DNA from 2 places in the Glutamicibacter sp. ZJUTW genome. Region 2 is predicted to be linked to the other one. Evidence: predicted binding sites of a transcription regulator. Region 2 holds the regulator's gene; the other holds the start of a gene.

What was found. The regulator HspR, encoded in region 2, represses chaperone genes until heat shock. The targets are predictions, from matches to a motif close to AAGTTGAGTCNNNNNGACTCAACTT.
Region 1: F0M17_RS01675 (ATP-dependent Clp protease ATP-binding subunit) is a predicted target of HspR. The motif match lies at 2,205-2,229, and genes of this name have one in related genera.

What each region holds. Positions count from the first base shown of each region.
Region 1 is NZ_CP043624.1:349,151-352,328, reverse strand. It holds gene F0M17_RS01685 (sensor histidine kinase) at 1-1,129, opposite strand, end outside; gene F0M17_RS01680 (response regulator transcription factor) at 1,443-2,117, shown strand; gene F0M17_RS01675 (ATP-dependent Clp protease ATP-binding subunit) at 2,247-3,178, shown strand, end outside.
Region 2 is NZ_CP043624.1:2,626,618-2,629,795, forward strand. It holds gene trmB (tRNA (guanosine(46)-N7)-methyltransferase TrmB) at 1-83, shown strand, start outside; gene F0M17_RS12425 (GNAT family N-acetyltransferase) at 131-757, shown strand; gene F0M17_RS12430 (heat shock protein transcriptional repressor HspR) at 754-1,182, opposite strand; gene F0M17_RS12435 (DnaJ C-terminal domain-containing protein) at 1,296-2,267, opposite strand; gene F0M17_RS12440 (nucleotide exchange factor GrpE) at 2,353-2,934, opposite strand; gene dnaK (molecular chaperone DnaK) at 2,948-3,178, opposite strand, start outside.

The sequences.
Region 1 (3,178 bases), 1.3 Mb from region 2:
ACTTTCCACCGAATGCCCGCATTCTGTCGCCCATGCCGATCAGCCCCGTCCCGCCCTCCGGAAGGCCACTCGCTTTCTTGCCAGAATTCTCTATCTGATTAGTAATTTCCAGGACAGCTTCAGCTCCGACGACCGTTAGGCTGAAAGTGCACTTCGCGCCTAAAGCCCCGTGCTTTATCACATTCGTTGTACCTTCTTGCATGACGCGGTAAATCGCAGTCTGGGCAGAACGGGGCAATTCGGAAATTTTCTCATCCGTGGTGGAGCTCACCTTGAAATTTGCATCCTTTAGCCTCTGGACAAAAAGTTCGGCGCCCTGAAGCGCATACACAGTTGTAGCGGCCGGCTTGTCATTGCTGCGGGACAAAGGATCAGCCATGGTTCCGTCGGCCCTCAGGACATTGAGCATCAGGCGCAAGTCATGCAAGGTTTCCGTACTCAGCTTGGCGATGATATCGAGCGCTTCAAGAGCCTTCTGCCCATCGTTGGCGAATTTCGCGGCCTTCGACTGCATGGCCACAACCGTTATGTCATGGGCGACAATATCGTGCAGGTCCCGGGCGATGTTCTTTCTCTCCCGGTCGACAGCAAGACGAGTCTGCTCTTCGACAGTTTGCATTTGCCGAAGCGCAACAGCGTTCTTCTCGCGCAGCATGTAGATGCTTCGGGTCAGGAAAAACGCCATCGCCGTCAACGGGGCGAGCCCAACGAGCAACACCGCATCATTCCCTGCTTGGATACCGAACTGCACCATCCAGGCCGCGGACAAAGTCAGATACAAAGCCCTAACACTCAGTGATTTGGCCGTCGCAGCCAGGGCCGAGAAAATCATGAAGGAAACGAAGGTCCAGAAAAACATGCCGCTGTCGGTGAGGAAGAAATAGGCAACGGCCACAAACAACCCGACAGAGACCGCAACCCATCGAAGACCAAGTGCAAGAATTACGCAAAGCCCCAGACCGAGCAAGGCGCCTCGAACCGATACATCTGACGAACCGCTAAATCCGTCTTCCAGCAGAGTCACAAACTCGCTACTGGAAACCGCGATCAGAACCGCAATTCCCGTCCAAACAATGACACCCCGACCAGCGAAGAGCTTGGTCAGGGTGTCTTTGAGTCGTCCATTCATATGCCGAATAATTCCCGGCTCAGATGATCAAGTCAAATGCAATGCGTTATGGGCAACCGATGCCGTAGCGGTTGCAGAACCACTCGGAAAAGGCGGAACCAAAACCAGCAGGAGTCGCAACGCTGCCGCTGCTGACGTTTGGCGAGGTCGCGGCAGATGCTGGAGCTGCCACGGCAGTCAATGGTGCCAGTACTAATGCTGCTACGGCCAGCATTTTCAAACCCTTCATAACAAACTCCACATCAGGTCAACTTATATACTTTCAGGTGAACAGGCCATCTTGAGGCCCTCGGCATCGAATCAAAGGAATCAGATGGAACAAATAAAGGTCCTAATCGTCGATGATGAACCTCTAATTCGGCATGCTTTGGGCACAATCCTAGCAACAGATAGCGGAATTGTAACGGTTAATTCTGTTGAAAATGGGCAGGCCGCCGTCGATTACTGCAAGGACCATCAAGTAGACGTTGTGCTCATGGATTTGCAGATGCCAATTATGGATGGAGTTAGTGCGACTAAAGCCATCAAATCCGTCGAAGACAGCCCATCAGTGCTTGCTATTACCGCCTTTTCCTCCGATGAATATCTGGTTCCTGTTCTGAGCGCTGGGGCCAGTGGATACTTGGTCAAGGATTCTGAGCCGGATGAAATTATCCGCGCGGTTCATGCCGTTCATCAAGGAACGGCAGCCATTTCCCCGTCGGTTTCTTCCGATCTCGTTTCTGCCGTTCGCGAGGCTTACCGCGACAATTCCCAAGACATTCAAGATCTTGCCTATGATCTGGGAATCACCAATCGGGAATTCGAAATTCTAAAGCTGCTGGCCCGGGGGCTAAACAACACCGAGATTTCAAGAACTCTGGCTATTTCCGAGACAACGGTTAAAACCCACATGGCCAAGATTTTCGTTAAGCTGGATGTTCGCGACAGGGTCCAGGCGTTGGTTGCCGCCGCCCGCATGGGACTCATCGAAATCCCGAAGGACTAGCCGCTGGCTGCCTGCCATTTGTGTGAACTCAACCTCTTTGGCACCTCTCCCGCTTGGTCCGGGAATATTTGCGCGCCGTATGCGTTGAACATGAGCATAGACCGCTCAAGTTTCTATTAGGAGGCTCACTTGCCAGCATTCTTCGGCGCACCATCAGATGGCTCGTTTGAGGAATTCCTCTCTCGGTTCCTGTCGTCGCGAGCTCAAGCTGCGCGCCCCATCGACATCACGCGTCTGCTTTCTGCCCGTACCCACGAAGCGGTAGCCACCGCGGCGGCGATTTCCCAAGAGCACGGCCATGACGAGATCGATTCGCTGCATCTGCTGATGGCTCTGCTGCGCACCGAACCAATTGGCGAGCACCTTACCGCCATGGGAATCGACATCGAGGCTTTGAGTGCCGACGCCATCGCACGCATGCCCAAGGCACAGGAGCGGGACGAGAAGCCGTCCCGCCTCTCGTCGGCAGCCCAGCGCAGCCTCTTTGACGCCTATCAGGTTGCCCGCAACTACGGCTCGACCTACATCGACCCGGATCACCTTTTCCTGGCCTTCGTCTTCAATCCGGAATCACCGGTCAGCCAGCTCTTGGCCCAGCATGGCGTCACCGGACAGTCGCTGCAGCAAGCTGCCATGGAGCAGGCCCAGCGGGGCAGCAATGATGCCCAGAACCAGAACGATGCCGAGTCCGACGTGTCCATGCTGGAACGCTACGGAACCGATCTGACCTTGCTCGCAGCCGACGGCCAGATCGATCCGGTGATCGGCCGCAAAGAGGAACTGGACCAGGTAATCGAGATCCTGGCCCGCCGCACCAAGAACAACCCAGTGCTGATCGGCGAGGCCGGCGTGGGCAAGACCGCCATTGCCGAGGGCCTGGCCCGCGCCATCATCGACGACGAGGTTCCAGCGCAGCTGCGCAATGCGGCCCTGATCTCGGTGGACCTTCCGGGCATGCTCGCCGGCACCCGCTACCGCGGCGATTTCGAACAGCGGCTGACCGGCCTGCTCGACGAGGTAGCCGCCGCCGAAGGCCAGGTGCTGCTGTTCATCGATGAGAT
Region 2 (3,178 bases):
GACGAATCCTCACCAGCTTCGAGGGCAAGGCGCTGAAGGCTGGACGCCTGGTCTTCGATTTGGCGTACACGCGCATCGGCTAGCGGCCGAAATGCATCAAGGAGGCCATGGAATCCCTAGGATGGATTTCATGGCCTCCTTTTCTGCTCAGAACCAGTTCTACTCCCAAGCCCCGAGCATGGAATATGCCGGGGTGAGGCTGGAACAACTGTCATTGGACCATGCCCCGGAGCTGATCCAGCTCGCCGCCAACGGCCAGCTGGATGAAGCATGGTTTGCCACCACCCCATCGGCCGAATCCATGCAGGCGGATATCGAGCGCCGTCTGGCGTTGCAGGAAACTGGAGCGATGGCTCCGTTCGCCATCATCGACCTGTCCACCGGCCAAGCGGTGGGGGCTACGAGCTACCTGAATATCGACGTGGCCAACCATCGCGTGGAAATCGGCTCGACATTCTTGGCCGTGCCCGCCCAAGGCACCGGGATCAATCCGGCGGCCAAGTTCATGCTGCTGCGCCGCGCTTTCGAGGAGTTGGATTGCTATTCAGTGGCTTTCTGCACGCACTGGCACAACACTGCGTCACGCGCAGCAATTGCACGGCTTGGCGCCAAACAGGATGGCGTGCTGCGCAATCACAAATATGATCCGAAGACCGGCACGCTTCGAGACACCGTAGTCTTCTCGATCCTCCCGCACGAGTGGCCTGCCGTGCGCACCCAGTTGGAAGCGCGCCTGGCGAGGCACGGACGGATCTAGCGGCCGATGGCGCGGCGTACAGGGAAGAGCGACACGGTCGGTTCACGTCGTTCCGGACGCATGCCCCGGGACAGCGAAACGATGTCGCCTCCAGCGGTGCCCGCGGCGAAGATGCGCGATTGGCCCTGGCGAACGGCGGACAGTTCTTGGCGAAGCCCATTGACTTCGGTTTGCAGATACGCGACTTGATCTTGCAGATCCAGGATGCGCTTGATGCCTTCCAGCGAGACGCCTTCCTTGCTCAATGACTGCACCTGGCGCAGCAGCGAGACGTCGCGTTGCGAGTAGCGGCGCTGCTTTCCGCTTTGCCGGCTGGGCGAAACCAAGCCGATGCGGTCGTATTGGCGCAGCGTCTGCGGATGCATGTCTGCAAGCTGGGCGGCGACGGAAATGACGAAGACAGGTCGCAGGTACTCCCCGTTCACGTTGCTTCTACCACCTTTCTGCAAGGGCCGACGATACTGGCCCTTTTGCCTTTGAGTCTATCTTCCCCGCCCTGCCAGTTCGATGCCAGGACAGGGAAAACAGGTTATTGGGTTCAGAGCTTGGCGTGGGCTGCCAAGTCCGCTCGCGGGTCCTCGCCCTCCGTGGCTGCAGCGAAGTCCTCCACGGCCTTCCTTGCTGCATCCGAGAGGTTCTGCGGAATCGCGACATCCAGGACGATCAGCAGATCGCCGGTGGCCTTGGAGGTCTTCACTCCGCGGCCCTTCAAGCGCAAGGTGCGTCCGGAGTTGGATCCGGCAGGCACCTTCACCGCAACGGATTCCCCGTCCAGGGTCGGTACGTGGATCTTTGCTCCAAGCACCGCTTCATCGAAGGTCACCGGCACGTGGATGCGGATGTTGTTCTCTTCGCGCTTGAAGAACGGGTGCTCGCTGACCTTGACCTTGACCAGCAGGTCGCCGTTGCCGGCAGCTCCTGGCTGGCCCTTGCCACGCACGCGCACCGACTGCCCGTCCTTGATTCCCGCCGGGATGCGCACGTCGATGACCTCGCCGTTCTGTTCGCGCAGGCCAATGGTGGTTCCCTTGATCGATCCGGAGAAGGAGATCGTGGTGCTGGCCGTGCGGTCAGCACCCTTGCGCGGCGGTGCGCTTTGGCCGAAGCCGCCGCCAAAACCGCCGCCGCCTCCGAACAGGTCGGAGAAGTCCGGCTGTCCGCCACGACCGCGAGCGCCGCCTCCGCCACCTCCGAAGAGGTTGGAGAAGATGTCCTCGAAGCCGGCCTGCCCGCCTGGGCCACCCGGTCCGCCACCCGCAGAGAACCGCGCTCCGCCGCCCATGGCGCGGATCGCGTCGTACTGCTCGCGTTCTTCCTTATCCGAAAGCACCGAGTTGGCTTCGGAGATGTCCTTGAATTTCTTTTCAGCGGCCGCGTCCCCCTGGTTGGTATCCGGGTGGTACTTGCGTGCAAGCTTGCGGTACGCCTTCTTGATGTCCGCCTCGCTGGCGTCCTTGGAGACGCCCAGAATGGCGTAGAAGTCTTTTTCGATCCAGTCCTGACTTGCCATCAGGGCCCCATCCTTTCAGTGCCAATTCGACACTGCCCACTGACGAGGACTCGGCAGTGGGCAGTATCGATTGTGCTATTCGTGGCTATTCGCCGGTGGCTACCAGCACCTGGGCTGCGCGCAGGATGTTGGTTCCCTTGCGGTAACCGGTGCGCAGCACCTGTCCCACGTGGTCGGCTGGAATCTCCGGAACAGCCTGGCGAAGCAGGGCTTCGTGGATGTTCGGGTCGAATTCCACGCCGGCCTCGTTGATGCGTTCCAGGCCATGCTGAGCCAGAATGCCATCCAGCTTGTTGGCGATCGACGCGAACGGGCCGTCGGCGAGGTCGCCGTGGGCTCGTGCCGCATCGATGTCGTCAAGCACCGGAAGCAGAGTGTTGAGCACGGACTGGACGGCGTTTTCACGCGCCACTGCCCGGTCACGTTCCACACGCTTGCGGTAGTTGACGTATTCAGCCTGCAGGCGCAGCAGGTCGTTGCGCAGTTCGGTTTCCACCGCACCGGCATCTTCCGGCTGCTCCGCATCGGCTTCAGCGCCAGCAGCAGCTTCGTTCAGGATCGCCTCGGCCTGACCCAGGGCGTCAGCAGTTGGCTGCTGGTCAGCGGCCTCGGGCTGGTTCTCCGGCTCCTGGCCGGAGTTCTCGTTCTGGTCCTTTGCCTCGGACATATTCCTAAACTCCCTACTTCTTGTCGGCTTCGTCTTCGTCGATGACCTCGGCGTCGACGATGTCTTCATCAGCGTTAGGTGCCTGCTCGCCTTCGCCAGTAGCAGCTCCCTCAGCCTGGGCGTTGGCGTAGATTGCCTCGCCCAGCTTGGTCTGCGAAGCCTGCAGCTTCTCGAACGCGTCCTTGACCTCGTCGTCGTTGTCCTGCTTCTCAAGAGCAGCCTTCAGTGCGTCAACGTCGGCCTG